Methylomagnum ishizawai: one gene and its partner. The protein of the gene in region 1 interacts with the protein of each later gene in a pairwise test. Links are inferred from orthologs where the notes say so. Each region holds a gene or a part of one and is shown on either strand. Other genes may lie near its edges. The genes, in order: ribD and accC.

The links.
Region 2: the proteins of ribD (region 1) and accC interact in binary tests that used the Escherichia coli proteins (3 or more experiments, as listed by UniProt). The link is inferred for Methylomagnum ishizawai from one-to-one orthologs.

Annotation. Positions count from the first base shown.
Region 1 is NZ_AP019783.1:1,235,211-1,246,535, forward strand. What follows is about bases 3,370-6,333. They hold ribD (bifunctional diaminohydroxyphosphoribosylaminopyrimidine deaminase/5-amino-6-(5-phosphoribosylamino)uracil reductase RibD), read right to left. Parts: upstream 5,426-6,333; coding sequence 4,313-5,425; downstream 3,370-4,312. Other genes in these bases: K5658_RS05735 (glycosyltransferase family 4 protein), read left to right, coding at 3,370-3,606; K5658_RS05740 (tetratricopeptide repeat protein), read right to left, coding at 3,632-4,273; nrdR (transcriptional regulator NrdR), read right to left, coding at 5,434-5,931; glyA (serine hydroxymethyltransferase), read right to left, coding at 5,995-6,333. Also shown: K5658_RS05725 (hypothetical protein), read right to left, coding at 1-790; K5658_RS05730 (hypothetical protein), read right to left, coding at 814-1,221; more of K5658_RS05735, read left to right, coding at 1,933-3,369; more of glyA, read right to left, coding at 6,334-7,251; K5658_RS05760 (PI-PLC domain-containing protein), read right to left, coding at 7,447-8,619; K5658_RS05765 (hypothetical protein), read right to left, coding at 8,634-9,752; K5658_RS05770 (HzsA-related protein), read right to left, coding at 9,914-11,325. UniProt on the Escherichia coli protein: Converts 2,5-diamino-6-(ribosylamino)-4(3h)-pyrimidinone 5'-phosphate into 5-amino-6-(ribosylamino)-2,4(1h,3h)-pyrimidinedione 5'-phosphate.
Region 2 is NZ_AP019783.1:1,059,349-1,070,529, forward strand. Bases 3,374-6,193 are described here. They hold accC (acetyl-CoA carboxylase biotin carboxylase subunit), read left to right. Parts: upstream 3,374-4,020; coding sequence 4,021-5,367; downstream 5,368-6,193. Other genes in these bases: aroQ (type II 3-dehydroquinate dehydratase), read left to right, coding at 3,374-3,516; accB (acetyl-CoA carboxylase biotin carboxyl carrier protein), read left to right, coding at 3,521-3,994; prmA (50S ribosomal protein L11 methyltransferase), read left to right, coding at 5,367-6,193. Also shown: divalent-cation tolerance protein CutA, read left to right, coding at 1-87; protein-disulfide reductase DsbD, read left to right, coding at 84-2,417; K5658_RS04905 (TlpA family protein disulfide reductase), read left to right, coding at 2,417-2,929; more of aroQ, read left to right, coding at 3,070-3,373; more of prmA, read left to right, coding at 6,194-6,245; K5658_RS04930 (zinc-ribbon and DUF3426 domain-containing protein), read left to right, coding at 6,245-7,018; K5658_RS04935 (MBL fold metallo-hydrolase), read right to left, coding at 7,031-7,672; K5658_RS04940 (hypothetical protein), read left to right, coding at 7,818-8,222; K5658_RS04945 (tetratricopeptide repeat protein), read right to left, coding at 8,229-8,750; K5658_RS04950 (c-type cytochrome), read right to left, coding at 8,804-9,448; K5658_RS04955 (b(o/a)3-type cytochrome-c oxidase subunit 1), read right to left, coding at 9,448-11,070; K5658_RS04960 (cupredoxin domain-containing protein), read right to left, coding at 11,075-11,181. UniProt on the Escherichia coli protein: This protein is a component of the acetyl coenzyme A carboxylase complex; first, biotin carboxylase catalyzes the carboxylation of the carrier protein and then the transcarboxylase transfers the carboxyl group to form malonyl-CoA.

The DNA of each region.
Region 1 (11,325 bases):
GGTAGCGTAGGAATTCCGAGGCCAGCAATTGTTCCAGCGCGTCGTAGAAGTTCATGTAGAACTTGGGGGTCGCCAGCCCGGTGTCGGCCCATTCCTCGGTTTTCTGGAACGGCAGGGGCATGGGGAGGTTGATGCCGGCCCCGCCGATCTGCACCCAGACCATCTGCTTTTCCACGACATTGAAGGTCGCCGCCATCACCAGCTCGGTGGTGTTTTCCGCGCGCGGGCTGAAGTTGATCGACACCTTCATATACATCACCTCGTCCTCGTCCTTGGTGGGTTGCATCCCGTTGGCGGTGATGATCCCGGAATCGAGCTCGGAATGTTCGATCTGGAAGTTCGAGTTGAGCAGCAGCCGTTTGAGGGCGTCGTAGACCACCGGCTTCTCGAACGGCAGCAGCAGCCGCCGGTAGCACAGGGTGGAGGGGGTGGAGGAGGCGCCCTTGGTTTCCTGGTCGGGGAACTGGCATTCCGACAGCAGGGGCCGTTGGAGCTTGCCCTGGGCGTCGAATTGCAGGAGCAGCCGGTAGGCGTGGATGGCGTTGGTGCGGGGGTTGGTTTCGCGCTCGTTGAGTTCCCAGACCCCCCGCTGTCCATCCTGGCTGGTGAACATCAGCGCGGGTTTATGCCCGGAGAGTTTCTTTTCCGCTTCTTGCAGGTTCATTCCCGGCGCGATGGACGCGGCCACCGTGCTGAGCGGCGGGAGGGTCGGGCCTTTATTGGGTTGGGCTTGGCGGGTGCAGGCGGGGAGCATCGGCAATACCGCCAGGATCAGGCAAAGGCGCTTCATGGGGCTGCTTTCCTTGGGTCGGCCTAGTCGGCGGAGCGGCGGGGTTTGGAGGCGTCGATGGGGGCCTCGGCGAGGGGCTTGGACTTGCCTTTCATATAGTCCCGGACATAGCCCATGATGAGGTCCGCCGCTTCTTCCTTTTGGCTGGCCACGGCGATGGGGATGTAGACATCGTCGCCTATCGCCTGGCAGTTCACCGAGACGGTGCTGCGCTCGCCGTAGCCGAACACGGTCCCGTTGCCGTGGTCTTCGATTTCGAGGTGCAGCTTTTCCAGGATTTCGGTGGCCTTGAGCTGGCAGTCGGTGGTGCTGGAGGCTTGCTTGTGTACGGTGGCCGTCATGAGGGCGGGCGGTCCGGCCACGGCCTGGGTTTGGAGGAGCGCCGAACTCAGCCCGATCAGGAGGAGGGGGAAACGGGTGGCTGGTTTCATAACTGGATACCCTGGTGAATTCTCTGTGTTATTCGGGGTTATCGCCTGGGCCTGCCCGCGCTCGATACCCTGCGGCACGGACGGGGGCGCGTCCTGGCGGTGCCGGGGTGGATTCGGGGGGGGGCGGGTGCCGCGGATGCGGACGGGGCGGCGAAACCGATATGATTATCCGTGCTTATTATTCTCGGGTTGGGTCGTGTTGACCTGCTTACGATACCATCGTGACGGGTCTCCTGCGGGGTGGTTGGGGCGGGATGTGGAGTATTGTATCCAGGTGTACCGGGGCTTTTAGCCGCAGCGCCCGGACCTGGGGCCACGAACCCGATGTGTGCCGATGATTTATTTTTGAATCAAGGGCTTGGCATCGGTCGGATACGGTAATCCACCTTTTTGGGGCGGCTTAAAATACCATTTTTTGAATGAGTATACACGCCCATGGGCGGGCGGATGGCACAGGTGGGGAAAGGGGGCTGTGGCGGGGATGGGCTATGTCTCCATGGGGGAGGGCGTATGGAATTCCGCCTGGCGCAAATCCCCCCGCGCGGCGTTGTAGAATGCACCGCCAACGCGGCCACGGGGTTGCGCGGCGTATCGACGGATGCGCGGCACCGGGACATGGACGGGAAACCCCCGTTCCCGCCCCCGCCGGTTTCTCCCGAGCGCCCCGCCCCGTCCGTCCCCGAGACCACCGCCGGAAAATGCCACACCCCTATGAGCAGCGCCGAATCCACCCCACGCCGGGCCAATGTCGCCATCGTCTTCGAACCGGATGCCTATAACATCAAGGGCGGCAAGCTTATGGGGCGGCAAGCCGCCGGCCATGGCTTCCTCCGCGCCGCCGTGGCGGGCCGCCTGCCCAACGAAGCGCTCTGGGTCTATGCCAGGGACCGCAAGCTGGCGGATATTTTCGCCTCCAGGGTCGCGGAGATCGATCCCAACACGCCCACCGGCTGGGCACCCGCCGACCGCCCGGACCTCCTGGGCCAACTCGGCACCGTCTACCGTCCCGATCCCGATATCTCCCAACTCGCCAACCTGCGCCTGCGGGTGGACCCCCGCGCTTGGTCGGCGGTCGGGGTGACGCATACCACGGCCTCGCACGGGGCGATGAATTCGATCACCGGGCTGTTGGCCGGGCCGGTGATGCCCTGGGACGCCTTGATCTGCACTTCGCAATCGGTGGGCGCCACCGTGCGGACCTTGCTGGAGGCCCAGGCGGACTATCTGCGGTGGCGGTTGGGGGCGCAGCGCTTCACCCTGCCACAATTGCCGGTGATCCCGCTCGGGGTGCATTGCAACGACTTCGCCCAAACCCCGGAAGCCCGCCAGGCCGCCCGCGCCGCCTTGGGCATCGCCGAGGACGAGGTGGTGGCGCTGTTCTTGGGGCGGCTCAGCTTCCACGCCAAAACCCATCCCCACGCCATGTACCGGGGCATGGAAACCGCCGCCCGGCAAAGCGGCCGCAAAGCCGTGCTATTGCATTGCGGTTGGTTTTCCAATCCCAATATCGAGGAAGTCTTCAAGGGCGCGGCGGCGGAATTCGCGCCCACGGTGCGCCCGCTGTGGACCGATGGCCGCGACGCCACGGCCCGCCAGCAAGCCTGGGCGGCGGCGGATTTGTTCCTATCGCTGGTGGACAATATCCAGGAGACCTTCGGTCTGACGCCGGTCGAGGCGATGGCGGCGGGTTTGCCGGCGGTGGTCACGGATTGGGATGGCTATAGGGAAACGGTGCGCGACGGGGTCGATGGTTTCCGTATCGCGACCTGGATGCCGCCCGCGCCCTTGGGCGAGCCGTATGCCTTGCGCCACGAGGCGGGGGTGTACGATTACGATTTCTACCTGGGGGCGGTCTGCCAGCACGTCGCGGTCGATCACCGGCAATTGGCCGAGCGCCTGACCGCGTTGCTGGCGGACCCCGGTTTGCGCCATCGCCTGGGCGGGGCGGGACGCCTGCGGGCCCGCACCGAATTCGATTGGTCGGTGGTCTATGCCCGCTACCGTGCGCTATGGGACCATCTGGCCGATATCCGCGCCCATGGCCCGGAATTCCCGGCCTATCCCCTGTCCGGCGGCGTGCCGCAACGCATGGACCCCTGCCGGGCTTTCGCCAGCTATCCCAGCCATATATTGACACCGCACACCGTGGTGTCGCGCCTGCCCGCCGCCGCCGACTGGCCGGTTTTGCGCCGACATCCCTTGTTCGTCTATGCCGAAGCCTTCCTGCCCAGCCCGGAACTGGCCGAAACCCTGCTCGCCCCGCTCGCCGAAGGTGCGCCGCTGACCGTGGAGCGGCTGGCCCAGCGGGCCGGTATCCCGACCGATGCCGCCTTGGCCGCTTGTGCCCATCTGGCCAAGGCCGGTTGCGTGGCGCTGCGGGTATAGCGTCCGCCCGCCGGAGGGTGGCCGCCTATTTGCTCATCCGCTGGGCGCAGAACGCCTGATGCTCGGCGATGGCCTGGGTCTGGTCGTGTTTCTTGCCGAATTTCCGCTGGGCGATATCCAAGGCCCGCGCATACAGCGGCAGGGCGATATCGTGCTGGCCCTTGGCATGGTAGGCACCGGCCAGGTTGTCCAGGCTCATCGCGACATTGGGATGGTCCTTGCCGAGGCTGGATTCGGTGATCTCGAACGCCCGTTTGTATAAGGGCAGGGAGTTGTCGTGGCGGCCCTGCGAGCGGTAGACATCGGCCACGTTGTTGAGGCAATCCACGATGTTCATATGGTCCTGGCCGTATTTGCGTTCCTGGATCGCCAGCGCCCTTTGGTAATAATCCATGGCCTTGTCGTGCTGCTTCTTGGCGGCGTGGATATCACCGATGCTGTTCAGGGTATCGACCAGCTTGAAATGGGATTTGCCGAATCTCTTTTCGAGGCGGGCCAGGGTTTTCAGGTGCAGGGGCAGGGCTTGGTCGAACCGGCCCTGTTTGTGGAGGAAGGAGGCCAACAGCCGGGAGACGTGGAAGACCAGGGGTTTGTAGAACAGCATCAATCCGATGGGCACCACCAGCAACAGGACGGCGCTCAACAACAGCAGGGTGATATTACTCATGGGGTAGGCCTATGGGTATTTTGGGGGGATGGGGTGGCATCACGCTTTGAGGAAGGTCAGCCGGATATCCTGCCCGACCTGCCGGGTATCGGCCAGCCGCAATTCATGACGGTCGGCCATGCGGGATAGCCCCGGCAGATGGAACAGGCCGCGGGCTTGGTCGCCCAGGACCACCGGGGCCAGATAGACGATCCACTCGTCCACCAGTCCGGCCCGCAACAGGGCGCCGTTCAGGGTGGGGCCGGACTCGACCAAGACCTCGTTGCAACCGGCCCGGCCCAGCCATTCGACCACCGCCGTTAAGTCTATCCGGTCTTCCGCGTCCGTGGGCAGGACGGCCATCTCCAGCGTGGCGGGGATATCCTGCCGCGCCGCGCGGCCCGCCGCCGTGGTCAGGACCACGGTGCGGACCCGGCCATCGGCGAGCCGGGCCGTGGAAGGCAGGCGCAGGCGGGAATCCAGCACGATGCGGATGGGCTGGACGATTGCGCCCGCATCTTCGCCGAGCCGGGCCGTGAGTTCGGGGTCGTCGGCCAGGGCGGTGCCGATGCCGGTGACGATGGCCGAACTCCGCGCCCGCAGCCGATGCACATCGCGGCGGGCATCGGCTCCGGTGATCCACCGGCTTTCGCCCGAGGCCATCGCGGTGCGGCCATCCAGGCTCATCGCCAGCTTGCTGCGGAGCCAAGGGCGTCCGGTGGCCATGCGCTGGCAGAAACCCCGGTTCAGGTTCAAGGCGTCGCCCGCCAACAGGCCGCAATGGGTGTCGATGCCCGCCGCGGCCAAGCGGGCCATGCCCGCGCCCGCCACCTTGGGATTGGGGTCTTCCAGCGCGGCCACCACCCGCGTTACCCCGGCGGCGATCAGGGCTTCGGTGCAGGGGGGCGTCCTGCCGTGGTGGCAACAGGGTTCCAGGCTGACATAGGCGGTCGCGCCCCGCGCTTCGGTCCCGGCCACGGCCACGGCTTCGATTTCGGCGTGCGGACCCCCGGCCTTGCGGTGCCAGCCTTCGCCGACGATGCGGCCCGCCTTCACCAGGACGCAGCCCACCCTGGGGTTGGGATCGGTGGTATAGAGGCCGCGTTCGGCGAGGCGGAGGGCGCGGGCCATGTAGTCCGCGTCGGCGCGGGAGCAAGGGATGTGGGCATTCATCGGGGGTTTCAGGAAGCGGCGGGGGGATCGGAGGGATGGGCCGCGCCGCCGTCTTGGGGGTTTTCCAACTGGTCGATGACTTCGCGGAAGGCGTTCACGTCCTGGAAGCTACGGTAGACCGAGGCGAAGCGCACATAGGCCACATGGTCGAGTTCGCCCAGTTCGCGCATCACGTTTTCGCCGATCAGCCGGGAGGGGATTTCGCGCTCGCCGCGGGCCAGCAGTTGCTTCTTGATGCGGTTGATGGCGGCTTCGATGCGGTCGCTGCCGACGGGGCGTTTCTCCAAGGCCCGGAGCATCCCGGCGCGGAGCTTTTCTTCCCGGAACGGCTCGCGGCTACCATTGCTCTTGACGATGCGCGGCAGGTTGAGTTCGGCGGCTTCGTAGGTGGTGAAGCGCTCCTTGCATTCGACGCATTCGCGCCGCCGGCGGACTTGGTCGCCTTCCTGGGACAGCCGGGAGTCGATGACGCGGGTATCGTGGGCTCCGCAAAAGGGACAGCGCATATCGGGTTGGCCTCGCGCACGGGGCCGGGGGCGGCGCGGGCCGCCCGCCGGATGCCCGCCTGGTTAATCGGCATAGACCGGATAGCGGCGGCAAATCTCGCTGACGTTGTCCCGGACCCTGGCGATGACCGCCTCGTTCTCCAGGTCGTCCAGCACATCGCACATCCAATCGGCCAGGGTTTCGCAATCCTGCACGTTGAAGCCGCGGGTGGTCACCGCCGGGGTGCCGACCCGGATGCCGCTGGTGACGAAGGGCGATTGCGGATCGTTGGGCACGGCGTTCTTGTTGACCGTGATATGGGCGCGGCCCAGGGCGGCGTCGGCGGCCTTGCCGGTGATGCCCTTGGCGATCAGGTCCACCAGCATCAGGTGGTTGTCGGTGCCGCCGGAGACGATTTGGAGGCCCCGGTCCACGAAGCGCTGGGCCATGGCCTTGGCGTTGTCCACCACGCGCTGTTGGTATTCCTTGAACTCGGGTTGCAGGGCTTCCTTCAGCGCCACGGCCTTGGCGGCGATGACGTGCATCAAGGGACCGCCCTGGATGCCGGGGAACACCAGCGAATTCAGCTTCTTCTCGATCTCCTCGTTGGCCTTGGCCAGGATCAGGCCGCCGCGCGGGCCGCGCAGGGTCTTGTGGGTGGTGGTGGTGGTGACATCGGCGATCTGCACCGGGCTGGGGTAATGGCCGGTGGCGACCAGGCCCGCGACATGGGCCATGTCCACCAGGAGGAAAGCGCCCACCGAATCGGCGATCTCGCGGAAGCGCTGCCAATCGACCACGCGGCTATAGGCGGAGAAACCGGCCACGATCATCTTGGGCTGATGCTCCTGGGCGAGGGCCGCGACTTGCTCGTAATCGATATAGCCGGTGCTGGTGTCGAGGCCGTATTGGAAGGCGTTGTAGATTTTGCCGGAGAAATTGACCTTGGCCCCGTGGGTCAGGTGGCCGCCGTGGGCGAGGCTCATGCCCAGCACGGTGTCGCCGGGGTTGAGCAGGGCCATGTAGACGGCGGCGTTGGCCTGGGAACCGGAATGCGGCTGGACGTTGGCGAAGTCGGCCCCGAACAATTGCTTGGCGCGGTCGATGGCGAGGCTTTCGACCACATCGACGTATTCGCAGCCGCCGTAATAGCGCTTGGCGGGATAGCCTTCGGCGTATTTGTTGGTCAGCACCGTACCCTGGGCCTGGAGGACGCGGGGGCTGGCGTAGTTTTCAGAGGCGATGAGTTCGATGTGGTGTTCCTGGCGGTCCACTTCGTTCTGGATGGCCGACCACAGTTCGTCGTCGAAACCGGCGATTTCCATACCTTTGCTAAACATGATTTCTGACCTTCGCGGGGGTGGAGAAGAAGGGGCGGGACCGGCATCGGGTGTGCGTGGGCGGGCCGCGTGAGGGGGTGTTTATAGCAGAAATGGCGGGGCGTGGCACGGGGCCGGGGCGGTGCCGGAGTGTTCGCGGGCGGGGGCGTTGGGGAATCCGGGCGGCGGGCGGGATGCCCGGATTCTGGGGGGATGTCACCAAGTCATCGGCCAGATCGGGCCTACGTTGAGCCTTGCGGCGAAGGCCACGGGTATGGGCACTCCGTTGAGCGGTGAGGCCGGATTGCTGTATGAGTGCGAGGTGTAGTGATCGACATACAGAATGTTGATTTTGGGATCGTTGGCCGGATCGTAATTCCAAGCCGCCCATTGGTCCACGCCAGAACAGGGATGGTGACTGCCAGCGCTATCAATCACACGGGTGCCGACCGAGAATATTCCGGGTAGGGCTGGGTTGGAGGTATTGGCTGCCGCGGGAATTGGATCGCCATACGGTTGTGGCGTGAGTGTCCAAGAAAACAAATGGAGGGTGCTGGCTACCCCACCCGCAGCGTTCGGGGGCCAATTTCCGGCCGCTGCGGCCCAGGCTTTTGTGCTGTAGGGATAATTGGCCCGGTTCAATAGTTTGTCGATCTGGTTTGCGCGTAGTATGTTCAAGCTGCCGGTAGCCGAGTATTGGTCGAAGAGGAATATCGGATTGGCGGCAGGGGCATACTTGGGTGAAATCACAAAGAAACCCGGCGGAAGCGCGTTGACATTGGCAGTAACATAGCCTTCCAGGTTTTGGTCGAGTGCGCCATCGTACAAAATGGCGACCCGGGATGATTGGGGGGTGGCTCCCATCACGCCAGGTGGCCCCCCGCCGACTGCGGGATTTGAAAGTAATTGCCAGTACGGGGCATCGAATAGGTTGATTTGGGCTTGGGTATAAGGGACGAGATGGTTGCCTAAGGCAAGGGTGATCGTATTGATTAACGCTTGGTGGTCGGCATTGCTGAAGTTTAATTTGAGATTGAAGTGCGAAAAATTGAGGATGACAAGCTCCCGGTCTCCAGGTGCCAGATTAGCCATGAAATTGGTGATTTGGGCGAGTATTCCATTGGGGCCGTCGATTTGACCGCCGGTATAGAAGGGGCCATGGAACGTCCAAAACGATCTGCCGGTGACATAGTTGGCTTGATAGGGGCGCAGGTCGAAATAGCGGATTCCGCCCGCGAGTTGCTGCCCTATGGTCTGGGTTTGGGTGCGTGATTGGAAGTTGCCATAGAGATGATCTACATAACATCCAGCATCGTGCGTGCCGGGAATGGTGATTTGGTGCAAGGGCCGGGCGTTGAATCCGACCGCATTGTTGTATAGGTCCGTCATCCACGGCATGGCTGCTACCCCCTCGCTTCGGTAATGATCAGGACCAACTGCGGTTTGCCCGCGCCGGTCGTCTGGGTCGATTCATACACGGTGTATTTGGTGCTACCGCCGAAGGTGCCGAGCAATTGGTTGTTGAGCAACGACAGGGCATCTTTCTGGTTGTAGCTGAAGGTGATCGGCGTGCCGCCGCCCTCGACCGTCATCTCGATCTGGACCACCGCCGAGGCCGCCGTGCTGGCGATATCGGCCCGGCCCGTCACCACGCCGAAAGCATCGATATTGACGCCTGGGAAGGTTTTATCGGGCCGGTGGGTGGTCGAGGCCCAGTCGCCTGGATTGGCGATGCCCGCCTTCACCCGGATGGGATAGGGATTGTTGTTGGCGATCATCGTATAAGTCTCCACGGGCGCGGGGGGTGGCGTGGGTGTGGGCGTCGGCGCTGGGGTTGGCGCTGGGGTTGGCGCGGGCGTGGGGGTTGGGGTTGGTGTCGGAGTGGGCAGATTATCGATGGCGATTTGGAATGGCACCGCCGAATGGGCGCTGTTCTCGCCGAGGGTTTTGGCCAAAACATCGATTTGGGTGTTGAACTGCCCCGGTTGCCTGCCCTTGTAATAGTTCTGCACCACATAGCCTTGCCAGCCATCCGGCGGGGCCGGGACCGGGCCGAGCGAATTCTTGGCTTCCGGGACGCGCTGGGTCGCGACGCTTTGCAGGATGCCTTCGCGGGGGACGAGCTTCTGTATATTGGCCTGGATGTCCCGCGCCAAGGCCGTCAATCCCGAAGCCGGGCATTCCACGTACAGCACCGGGACCGGGTTGTAGTTGGCGTCCTGCGGTTGCTTGAGCGTGGCATGTAGCACGCCGTAGGTCTGGGCGGTGTTGGGGTCGGCGAGATCGATGCCGGTAAGGGCCAGGAATAGGGAATAGGCAGCGGCGTCCAAGGGCGAGACCGTGGTGGGCAGGCCGGCGATGGGGGCCGATTGTCCCGCCCAATCGGGGATCACACCGTCCACGGGTCGTCCGTTGACCTGTTTCTGGATCAATTGCCGACGGGTCATCAAGAGCAAGGGGCCGGAGTCGCCCCCCGCATAGCACAGGACGTAGAGGCTACCGTTCGAGGGTTGTTTGGCCATGGGTCGCTCCCGGTCGTCGATGCTTGGCTGGATGCCTCACTTCGATGGATAAGACGGCTGACGGTCCGGGATGTGAAATCTCGATGTGGTTGCCACGGGTTTGGGGCCGGTCGGGATCGACGGGGGGCGGAGGGTTTGAATCCGCCCCCCGCCGTCACAGATCACAGGCTCCCGATGCTCTTCAAATAAGCCAGCAACTCCCGCAACGCCTCCGGCTTGTTGGTCGGCGTGGGCTGGCCGAGTTGGTCGGCGCTATTGACGCCATGGCAGGCCGGGCAGGTGCGGATTTCGCCCGGTTGCAGCGATAGCCAATTGCGCTCCCGCACCACGAAGTTGCCGTCCTTGTCGGTCAATTGCCACGTCAGCGCCCGGCGGGTGGGCAGGAGCATCGCCACCGAGCCATCGCTGGCGATCTTCACGCTGCCTTGGGGCGCGTCCGCGGCTTGCGGCGGATTGGCCTTGACGCTGTGCAGGGGTTGGGCCAGCACCCGCCGACCGGGGCGCGGCCCGTCCGAACCTTTCAAGCCACGGATCTGGTCGGCCTGGAATGCCTGGAAATGCGCGACCTCGTAGACCTTGCCGACCGGAGTCACGGTCTGGACGCCACCATCGGCCACCTTCAGGTTGAAGGGCTGTTGCTTGTCGCTATGGTCGCGGCGGGTGACGTTGCGCATCACGGCCAAGGCCAGTCCCTTGCTTTTGAGGTATTGCCGCAGGGCCGCCTCGTCCACGCCCGCTTCCTGCAAGACCTGGGCTTCCGGCGCTTCCAGGTTCGACGGTGGCTGGGCGGGCTTGGTCCGGGCCTTGATTTCCACCGGCTGCAATTCCCATAGCTCGCCCGAGTAATGGATCAGGGAATCCGGGTTGTAGTAGCTCACGTCCTTGCTGATGCCATCGGTGAGGGTCGGTCCCGCCGCCCAGGTGCCGCCCGGCTGTTGTTGCACGAGGCGGATGCGGAAGGCGTAGCGCGATTTGGGATGGAAGCCATCCGCCGCCTGGGTGCCTTCGTCGCGGTCGGCCCGGGTTTCGAAGGTGTGGGTGGCCAGCAGCTTGCCGTCGGAGAGGATGGCCGGGTCGCGGTAATGGCCGCTATTTTCGGGCGTCGGCTGCTCGCCGTCCCCGGTGAACGAAGCGGTGCTTTTGTCGGTGAGATAGGCGGTCCGCATCTGGTCGGCGTTGTAGAGCGGGTTGACGTGGCTCAGGCGCACGATCTGGCCGGCGGCGTGGGTGCCGAACTCGGGGGCGTCGATGCCGATGAAATCGTCCGGCTGGGTCGGGTCTTGGGCGATCTGGAGGAAATTTTCGATCTTGTTGGGGTTGGCGGGATTGGTCTGGTCGGTCAGGGCCGGATCGTCCTTGAAGACACCCTGGACGTAGGAGCCCCCTAGTTCGTGGCGGCCGATATGGTTGACCAGTTCCAAGACGGTGCCGTCCTCGTGCACCTGCCAGGGGAAGAAATGGTTGAAGCGGAGTCCGTTCAGATGGGTGCCGGCCAGGGACACCGTGTCGGAGGCCAGGGGTTCCGGGAACACCTCGGCGCGGCTGTTGAGGATTTTGGCGTTGGCGGCTTCGC
Region 2 (11,181 bases), 180 kb from region 1 along the record:
GAGATCGTCGCCCTGCCCGTGGCGCGTGGCTCGGCTCCCTATCTGCACTGGATCAGCACATGCCTACATCCTCCCGAAGAACCATGATCTCGAACCCGCCGTCCATCCGCCGCCTGGGAGCCTGGGGCGGCTTTTTTGTGCTGTGCCTGTGGTGCGTGGGCGCGGCCTGGGCGCTGGAAGGCAAAGACCTGTTGCCGGCCGAACAGGCGTTCCGGAGCGCGGCCCGGATCGAGGGCGACGCCGTGTTGTTGGATTGGGAGATCGCCGAGGGCTATCACCTCTACCGCAAGAAATTCAAATTCGCCACCCAGACCCCAGGGGTCCAATTGGGCGAGCCGGTGTTGCCCGAAGGCAAGCTGAAACACGACGAGATTTTCGGCGAGATGGAGGTTTACCGGCACCATGCCCAAATCCGTCTGCCGGTGGCGCGCCAAGAGGGCGGGGCGCAAGCCCTGGCTTTGGAGATGAGCGTGCAGGGCTGCGCCGATGCCGGGGTGTGCTATCCGCCGCTCAAACGGACGCTGCGCTTGGATTGGCCCGCGCCACCGCCGTTGAATGTCGCGGCGGCGTCGAATTCGGTGCTGGGCGGGGCGCTCCATGCCTTGGGGCTGAAAACGGGTTCCGGCCAGGATGAACTATTGCCCGCCGAGCAGGCGTTCCGGTTCTTCGCCGAGGTGAAGGACGATCATACCCTGTGGCTGCATTGGCAGATCGCCGACGGCTATTACCTCTACCGCGAGAAGTTCAAGCTCGCCCTGGCCGGGACGCCGGGCGTCACGCTGGGCGATTACCAGATTCCCCCTGGCGAACCCAAGCACGACGAGGAATTCGGCGATGTCGAGGTGTTCCACAAAACGGTGGCTTTCGCGCTGCCGCTGGTGCGCGGCGCGGCCCAACCGCTCAAACTGGCCTTGAAGGCCGGGTTCCAGGGGTGCGCCGACCGCGGCGTGTGCTATCCGCCGATGAACCAGACGGTCGAGTTGCCATTGCCCGCCGCCGGTACGGTTCAGGCCGGCGCGGAAACCACGCCCGCGCCCGGAGCCGCCCCCGCCGGCGAATGCGAGATGAAATCCGCCGCGGGTTTCGTCGAGGACGCGCCGCAGTCCGAGCAGTGCCAGATTTTCTCTTCGTTGCAAAACGATTCGCTGTGGCTGACGGTGGCGAGCTTCTTGGGGATGGGCTTGCTGCTGGCTTTCACGCCTTGCGTGTTCCCGATGATTCCCATCCTGTCCGGCATCGTGGTCGGCCATGGCCATCATCTGACCACCCGCCGCGCTTTCTTCCTGTCGCTGAGCTACGTGCTGGCTTCGGCCTTGGCCTATGCGGTGTTCGGGGTGTTGGCGGGGCTGTTCGGCGGCAATCTGCAAGCCTTGTTCCAGGAGCCCAGGGTCATCATCGCCTTCAGCGCGGTGTTCGTGGTGCTGGCCTTGTCGATGTTCGGCTTGTTCACCCTGCAAATGCCCGGTTTCATCCAGGACCGTGTGGTCGGTTGGAGCAACCGCCAGCATGGCGGCACGCTGGCGGGCGCGGCGGTGATGGGGGCGCTCTCGGCCTTGATCGTCGGGCCGTGTGTCGCGGCCCCGCTGGCCGGCGCCTTGATCTATATCGGCCAGTCCGGCGATTGGGTGCTGGGTTTTTGCGCCTTGTTCGCGCTGGGGCTGGGGATGGGGTTGCCGCTGCTGGCCATCGGGGCTTCCGCCGGGAAGCTGCTGCCCAAGGCCGGTATCTGGATGAATTCGGTGAAAGCCGTGTTCGGTGTGGGTTTGCTGGGTATCGCCGTGTGGTTGTTGGCGCGTATCCTGCCGTCCGCGGCTTCGATGTTCCTGTGGGCTTTGCTGCTGATTATCCCGGCGATGTATCTGGGGGCGCTGGATACGCTGCCGCAGCCCGCTTCGGGTTGGCGCAGGCTGTGGAAGGGCGTCGGGATCGTGATGCTGGCCTATGGCGTCCTGCTCTTGATCGGCGTGGCCGCCAACACGGGCGATCCCTTGCAACCCTTGCGCGGTTTGCAGGCGGTCGCGGCGGGCGGTACCGGGACGGCGGCCCCGCAATCCCTGGAATTCCGGCGGGTCAAATCGGTGGCCGAACTCGACCGCGAAATCCAGAAGGCCCAGGCCGCCGGGCGTTGGGCGATGCTGGATTATTACGCCGATTGGTGCGTGTCCTGCAAGGAGATGGAGCGCTATACCTTCACCGATGCCAAGGTGCGGGCCGCGTTGGCCGATGTGGTCCTATTGCAAGCCGATGTCACCGACAACACCGAGGACGACACGGCCCTGCTCAAGCGCTTCGGCTTGGTGGGACCGCCGGCCACCTTGTTCTTCGGGCCGGATCAGGAGGAGCGCAAGGCGTTCCGGGTGGTGGGCTATATGGACGCCGAGAACTTCGTGGAGCATGTGCGGAAGGTGGTGCGCTGATGACCGGCAAAGTGTTGTATCCATTGATCGCGGTCGCCGCCTTGCTGGCCGGTATCGCCACCCAACACTGGCTGGCGTCCCCCACGGAACCCATCCTCGAACCGCCGCTGCACGATCTCGCGGGCACGCCGCACGCCTTGGCCGAATGGCGCGGCAAGGTGGTGGTCCTCAACTTCTGGGCCACTTGGTGCCCGCCATGCCGGGAGGAAATGCCGGAGTTCTCGCGCTTGCAGCAGGAACTCGGCCCGCAAGGCTTGCAATTCGTCGGGGCCGCCATCGACGACCCGGAAGAGGTCCGTAATTTCCTCAAGGACAACCCCGTCGATTATCCCATCCTGCTCGGCGACGAGCGCGTGCCGCATTGGGCCGACCAACTCGGCAACCACCTGTCGGTGTTGCCGTTCTCGGTGGTGTTCGACCGCGCGGGGACGCCGGTCGCCATCCATACCGGCGGCTTCGAGCGCCAGCAAGTCATCGATCTCGTCCGGCCCTGGCTGGAAACCCGGCCCTGAGTTCCGCGCCGAAATCCTGGGTTATTTGCACCAACTGCCGCGATCATCGCGGAAAATCCGGCTTCATGGACAAGATTTGCCGGTTTCGGCAAAATACCCGCGCTTTTTCCCTTACAATGCCTTTAACCGGAGGTTTTCCCGTGGCGAGCATCTTGGTCCTGAACGGCCCGAACCTGAACATGCTGGGGGTCCGCGAACCCGAGGTCTATGGTCGGCAAACCTTGCAGGACATCGTGGATCGGCTCGCCAGGATGGCGGAAACCCGCGGCCACCAACTGGACGCCTTCCAGAGCAACGCCGAGCATGAATTGATCGAACGCATCCACCGCGCCTACCATGAAAAGGTGGATTTCATCCTCGTCAATCCCGCCGCCTATACCCATACCAGCATCGCCCTGCGCGATGCCTTCCAGGCCACCCGCATCCCGTTCATCGAGGTCCACCTCTCCAACATCCATGCGCGTGAGCCGTTCCGCCATCATTCCTATCTGTCCGATATCGCCCAGGGCGTGATTTGTGGGCTGGGCGCTTCCGGTTATGGCTTGGCCCTCGAGGCCGCCTTTCAAACCCTAGAGCAAGGTCGATAACACCATGGATATTAGAAAAATAAAAAAGCTGATCGAAATGATCGGCGAGTCCGATATTGCGGAAATCGAAATCCGCGAGGGAGAGGAATCGGTCCGTATCAGTCGGCAAGGCTCCCAAGCGGTCGCCGGGCCGCAATACATCCCGATGATGCAGCCGGGGATGCAGCCCATCGCCTATCAGCCATCGCCAGCGCCGGCCGCCACCCCGGAAGCCCCGGCGGCGGGCGAGGGCGACCGCATCACCGGGCACGTCGTCCGCTCGCCCATGGTCGGCACCTTCTATCGTTCGTCGGCTCCAGGGGCCAAGGCTTTCGTCGAGGTCGGCCAGCGGGTCGAGGCCGGGGAAACCCTGTGCATCATCGAGGCGATGAAAATCCTCAACCAGATCGAGGCCGACAAGTCCGGCACCGTGGCCAAGGTCATGGTGGAGAACGCCCAGCCCGTGGAATATAACCAGCCGCTGTTCGTCATCGAATAAGCCGCCCCCACCCCAAGGTTATCTCCATGCTCGGTAAAATCCTCATCGCCAACCGGGGCGAGATCGCCCTACGCATCCTCAGGGCTTGCCGCGAACTCGGCATCAAGGCCGTGGCCGTGCATTCCGAGGCCGACCGCGACCTCAAGCATGTGCGCCTGGCCGACGAATCGGTGTGCATCGGCCCCGCGTCCTCGAAGGAAAGCTATCTCAACGTGCCCGCCATCATCAGCGCCGCCGAGGTGACGGATTCGGTCGCCATCCATCCCGGCTACGGCTTCCTGTCGGAAAACGCCGATTTCGCCGAGAAGGTGATCCAGAGCGGCTTCATCTTCATCGGTCCCCGGCCCGACACCATCCGTATGATGGGCGACAAGGTCGCCGCCATCGCCGCCATGAAGAAGGCCGGCATCCCCTGCATCCCCGGTTCCGACGGTCCCCTGGGCGACGACCACGAGACCAATATCAAGATCGCCCGCCGCATCGGCCTCCCGGTCATCATCAAGGCGGCGGGCGGTGGCGGTGGCCGCGGGATGCGGGTGGTGCATAGCGAGGCCAACCTCCACAGCGCCATCAACCTGACCCGTGGCGAAGCCGCCGCCGCCTTCGGCAACGATATGGTCTACATGGAGAAGTTCCTGGAGAACCCGCGCCATATCGAATTCCAGGTCATCGCCGACAGCCATGGCAACGTGGTGCATCTGGGCGAGCGCGATTGCTCCACCCAGCGCCGCCATCAAAAGGTGATCGAGGAAGCGCCCGCGCCCGGCATCGACGAGTCCAAGCGCCAAGCGATGGGAATGCGCTGCGTCAAGGCCTGCCAGGAAATCGGTTATCTCGGCGCGGGGACTTTCGAGTTCCTCTATCAGGATGGCGAGTTCTATTTCATCGAGATGAACACCCGCGTCCAGGTCGAGCATCCCGTCACCGAGATGGTCACGGGCTTCGATATCGTGAAGGAGCAATTGCGGATCGCGGCGGGCGAAAAGCTTTCCATCCGCCAGGAGGATGTGGTCCTGCGCGGCCATGCCATCGAATGCCGCCTCAACGCCGAGGACCCCAAGAGCTTCATGCCCAGCCCCGGCTTGATCGAGCAATTCCACATGCCCGGCGGCCCCGGCATCCGGGTCGAAACCCATATCTACAATGGCTACAAGGTGCCGCCATATTACGATTCGATGATCGGCAAGCTCATCGCCCACGGCGAGGACCGCGCCAGCGCCATCGCGAGGATGCGGACCGCGCTGGCCGAGATGGTCATCGGCGGCATCCGCTGCAATATCCCCTTGCTGCTGGATATCATCAACGACGCGGCGTTCGAGGCGGGTGGGCAGAACATCCATTACCTGGAGCAGAAACTGGGGCTGAAGCACTGATGTGGCAGCAATTCGCCGTCGTCGTCGACGAAGCCGGGGCCGAGCCGCTGTCGGACCTGTTCATGGACCTCGGGGCGGTGTCGGTCGGTTTCGAGGACGCGGGCGACCAGCCCTTGTTCGAGCCGAAGCCGGGCGAGACGCCGCTGTGGAATCGTACCCAGGTGGTGGCCTTGTTCGAGGAGGGCGCGGACGAAGCGGCGGTCCGCGCCGCCGTGGAAGCCCGCTTCGGCGGCGCGTTGCGCGAGTGGAAAGCCTCCGTCCTGGAAGACCAGGTGTGGGAGCGGGCGTGGTTGGAGCATTTCAAGCCCATGTCCTTTGGTAAGCGGCTGTGGATTTGTCCCACCAGCTACGAGCCGCCCGCGCCCGAGGCGGTCAATGTCTGGCTCGACCCCGGCCTCGCCTTCGGCACCGGCACCCATCCCACCACCGCGCTGTGCCTGGAATGGCTGGACGGCCAGGAGGTGGCCGGAAAGACCGTGCTGGATTACGGTTGCGGCTCCGGGATACTCGCCATCGCCGCCTTGAAACTGGGCGCGGTCCTGGCCCATGGCGTCGATATCGATCCCCAAGCCCTCACCGCCAGCGCCGACAATGCCCGCAAAAATAGCGTGGAAGCCGGGCTGGAACTCTATCTGCCCAAGGCGCTGCCCGCGCTGGAAGCCGATATCGTGCTGGCGAATATCCTGGCCGGTCCCCTGGTCGAATTGGCCGACGCCATCCTGGCGCCTTTGCGGCCCGGCGGCGGCCTGGCCTTGTCGGGCATCCTCGCCACCCAGGCCGACACGGTACGCGCCGCCTACGCCGACCGGGTCGAATTCGCGCCGACGCTGGTGCGGGAGGATTGGGCCTTGCTGTCCGGCGTCAAGCGGGCCGGGTGATGACGAAGCGGTTCCGGTGCCCGGCCTGCCAAACCGAGTACCGCATCGGAACCCAGGAATTACGCGCCAGCCAAGGGGAAATCCTCTGCAAGCATTGCCATACCGCCTTCAACGCCTGGCCCCGTGCGTCGGCGCGGAACCAACTCGCGGGACCGGACCGGAACCCGACCGCCGCGCCGCCCCGCTTCGGGCACGGGCGTTTGGAAGAACTGGACGAGGCCCAGGCCTTTGGGAAAATCGACATGCCCGCCACCACTGACCGCATCGGGCGTAAGCCCCGCCCCAAATCCACCGGTTTCCCCGAACTGCCCGAACCGCTGCGCTGGGGAGCCGCCGCCTTGGGCCTATTGGCGCTGTTGGGCGTGCAGGTGTTTGGCTTCGAGGGCAAGCGTCTGGCCCAGAACAGCTATGCCCGGCCCGTGCTGGATAGCCTGTGCGCGACTTTCGGCTGCGAACTCGCGCCGTTCAAGGACACCGCCCATATCGCCACCCTGGACCGCGCTTTGAGCGCCAACCGGGACAGCAAGGAAATCCTCGATTTCCACATGGTGTTCGCCAACCAAGCGACCTTGCCGCAGGATTTCCCCGATGTCCGGCTGGTGCTGAACGCGCTGGACGGGCATCCGCTGGCCGAGCGGGTGTTCGCGCCGATGGATTACCTCCCGGACTGGCAGGAAGGCGCGGAGATGCCGGTCGGCAAGTCCTACGAAATCCGCCTGACCCTCGCCAAGCCCAGCCGGGAGGTGGGCGGCTTCACCATCGAATTCCGGTAATTCCGCGCCCGGTCACTCTATATCCACGCCCACATAGGGATTGTGGCGCATCTCCTCGCCGAAGGTGGATACGGGACCGTGGCCGGGAATGAACACCACGTCCCCGCCCAAGGGAAACAGCCGCTCGCGGATGGATTTCAACAAGGTGGCGTGGTCGCCCTGCGGGAAATCGGTGCGGCCTATCGAACCCTGGAACAGCACATCCCCCACCACCGCCAGCCGTTCGCCCCGGTGGAAGAACACCACATGCCCCGGCGTGTGCCCCGGACAATGCAGCACCTCCAGGGTTTCCCCGCCGAATTCCACCGTGTCGCCCTGGTCCAGCCAGCGGTCGGGCACGAAGCCCTTGACCTTGGGAAAGCCGAACATCTGGCTTTGCTGGGGCAGCAACTTGATCCAGAAATCGTCCAGCCGTTGCGGGCCTTCGACCGGGAGGCCCAGGCGCTCGGCCAGTTCCGCCGTGCCGCCGGCGTGGTCGATATGGGCGTGGGTCAGCAGGATTTTCACCAGCTTCACGCCCGCCGCGTGGGCTTCCTCCAAAATCAGGTCCAAATCCCCGCCCGGATCGATCACCACGCCTTGCAGCGTGCGCTCGCACCAGAGCAGGGTGCAGTTTTGCTGGAACGCGGTGACGGGGACGATGAGGGCTTTCATGGTGGCGGCTCGGCAAAAGGGGGAATGGTAGCGGATCGGGGCCGGTTTGGTCTTGCGGAGGGTGTGCGTAGAATGGGGCTTATTTCCACGGCGCGGCTGGGGAAAACCCCCGCCCACCGCCGGGCCATTCATGCGGGAGGGTGCCATGGTAGACCTGAAAGAACTCTTGATCCTCAAGGACAAGCTCATCAAGTCCAAGGACTTCAAGGAGCCTTGCGATTATTTCCTGGGCCATTTCGCCGGGCAGCCGGAGTTCATGCGGATGGGCGAGCCGGTCGATGGCGAATTCATGCGGCCCATCGTGGTGGAACTCGGCAACGCCCTGCTCAAGCGGAGGCCCGGCGAGGTCCGGCTGATGATGACCGAAATCGCCGAGTACCATTTCCTGCACGGTGCCTGCCTTATCGATGGCAAGCCCGCCAACCTCATGTATTTCCGGGATATCGATATGGGCATCCTGTCCCTGTTGCACGAGGACGCGCAGGGGGTGGTGATGGCGCGGTTTTCCTGCGTGTACAAGCCGCCACAGCCGCCGCGCGCCCTGCACTGAGCCGTCTTAGCGCAGGAAGTCCGGCACCGGCCAGGGATCGCAAGGGTTGAGGCTGGCTCCCTGGGCGATCCGTTCCCGCGCCGTTTCGTCCAGCGCCTCGCCGCAAGCGTCCTCGACGCGGCGGAACTGCGCGTCCAACTGCTTCGCCTCGGCTTCCTTGCCGGTCTTGCGGTAAACCGCCGCCAACAGGTTCATGGCGCTGGCGGTCAAGGGATGTTCCGCCCCGAACATGGCGGTGCGGGTTTCCAACAGGCGCTTGATCGCGGTTTCCGCCTCGGCGTAGCGCTGTTGCCGCAGATAGGCCAGGGTCAGCCCGTTCAGGCTGGTGTCGAAGAACAAGCCCGGTTCCAACTTTTCCCCTAGGCGCATCGCTTGTTGACAGGCCGCTTCCGCGTCCGGGTAGCGGGCTTGGTCGAGTGCTTGGTCGCATTCGCCTTGCGACCGGGTCCAGGCGAAGATTTGCTCTTCGTCGGCCTGGGCCAGCACGGGCAACAGGAGGAGGAGCGGGGTGGCGCGGCGGATCGGCATGGTTGCGGGTGGGGGGTTGGTGGGTGGGTGCGGCCTTCCCTGGCCGGTGGGTTTTATTCGCTGGCACCGGCGTAATAACGCGCCAGTTGCTTGATTTCCTCGTCGCTGAGTTGTTGGGTGAGCGAGCGCATCCGGCTGTAGAGGTCGTTATGGCGCTCGCCGGACTTATAGGCGAGCAGTGTTTGTTCCAGATAGGCCGCCCGCTGCGCCGCCAAGGCCGGAATATCGATCTTCTGGCCGCGCCCGTCCGCTTCGTGGCAGGCTTGGCAGGGCGGCAGGATGCGCTTGCCGTCGCCGCGCCCGACCAATTGCTCGATGTTGTCCGGGATCAGCATTTGCTTCCGCCATTCGGGGGCCGGTTCGCGGCTGTAATAGGCCGCGATATCCGCCGCGTCCTGCGCCGACAATCCCGCCACCATGCCCGCCATGACCGGGTTTTGGCGGCTGCCGTCCTGGTAGTCGCGGATTTGCTTGTAGAGATAGGTGGCGAGTTGCCCCCGCAAGGACGGGTTGGCGGCGTTGCCCGGCGTGGGCGCGTGGCAGCCCTCGCAGGTGGCGGCGAGCTGCTTGCCCTTGTTGGGGTCGGCGCGTTCCACCTGGCGCAGGGTATCGAGCGTCCAGGCGACCTGGGAGGAGGGTCCGGCCCAGGCGAGGCCGCTGAAAACCGCGCAGGCGGCGAAGAGATGGTGCGGTTTCATCAGTACCCCCATGGGATCGAACCGAAGGTTTTGGCCAGGAAGAATTGCAGGATCGGATAGCCGAAGTTCAGCACCATCAGCCCCAGGATCGCCACGTTCCACACCTTGAAGCCGTTCAGCAAAGGATGGACCGGGCCGTCGGCGGGCTGGTAGCCGGCGTATTCGACCTCGAAGGCTTGTTCCGCCGCCGGGCGGGCCTGGGATTGCCACAGGATATAGGCGAACAGCAGGGCCGAGCCGGTCAAGACCAAGCCGCCGACGATCATCGCCAGTTCGTAGGGGTCCCAGGCCAGGGTCAGGAGGCTGTTATAGGCCACGCTGGAAATGCGCCGCGGCTGGCCGAGCAGCCCCAGGATATGCCAGGGCGTGGTCATCAATACCATTCCCAGGAACCAGGACCAGAGCTGGATCACCGGCAGGCTGGCGGAACACAGGGGCTTGCCGGTCAGCCGCGGCCAGATGTAATAGCCGACCGCCATGTACAGGATGACCGTGGTGCCGGCGAAGATCAGATGGAAATGGCCCGACACCCAGGCGGTGTTGTGGACCATGGCGTTCATGGCGTAGCTGGCGTTGACGATGCCGCCGAAGCCGCCCGCGATCAACATCAAAAAGGCCAGGATCGCCGCCAGCACCAGGGGCTCCCGCCACGGCAGGGCGCCGATCCAGCCGAACAGTCCGCTACCGCCACGCCTGCGCCCGGCGATTTCCATGGAGGCGATCACGGTGAAGCCGGTCAGCAAGGTGGGCAGGGCCACCAGGAAGGTGCCGACCCCGTGCATGAGCTTGAAGCCCGAGCCTTGCTCCGGGTCCATGTACAGATGGTGGAAGCCGATGGGCAGGCCGAACACCACCAGCATCAGGAAGGCGGCGCGGCCCAGGTCGTGGCTGAACAACTCCCCGCCCGCCGCCTTGGGCACGAAGGTATAGAGGGCGATATAGGCCGGGATCAGCCAGAAATACACGATGGGATGCAAGGTCCAGGAAAACAGGGTGCGGGCCAGCCCCACATCCACCGTCTCCACCCAACCCAAGGTCCAGGGGATCAACTGGAACAATACTTCCAGCGCCACGCCCGCGCTGGTCCATAGCCAGAGGATGGCGTTGGCCGTGGTGGCGAACATGGGCAGGGGCACGGTTTCATCCGGGTGGGCGGCTTTCCATTGGCTGTGCATGACGATCATCACCACGCACCACAGCCAGGACCCCACCACCAGCAAGGTCGCGCCCAGATAGAACAGCACGCTGGCCTGCAAGGGCGGATAGAAGGTGTACAACACCGAAGCGTTGCCGGTCAGCAAGGGCAGGGCGGCCAGCGCCACGCCGAACGCGGCAATCCCGAACCCGGCCCAGGCCAGCTTGGGATTCCACAAGGGCGTTTTCAGGCTGGACACCGCCACCACATAGCCGAAGCCCATGATGAAGAACGTGGTCAGCACGAAGGCCATCAACACGCCATGGGTGCTGACCGAGGCGAAATAGACGCCGGGCGACTGGATGGCCGGGACCAGGCCGCTGCGTTCCAGCACTTGGTAAAGGCCCAGCACGCAGGCCAGGGCGAACGCCCCGAACGCCACCCAGAAATGGCACAGGGCGAGGAATCTGGTCGGTTTGTCGATCATGGATTTATCTCCCGGCGGATGGATGGGCGAGGGTCCAGCTTTCCTTCGACACCACCGTCATTTTGCTCCACATATGGTCGTGGCCCATCCCGCAGAACTCGTTGCAGAGCA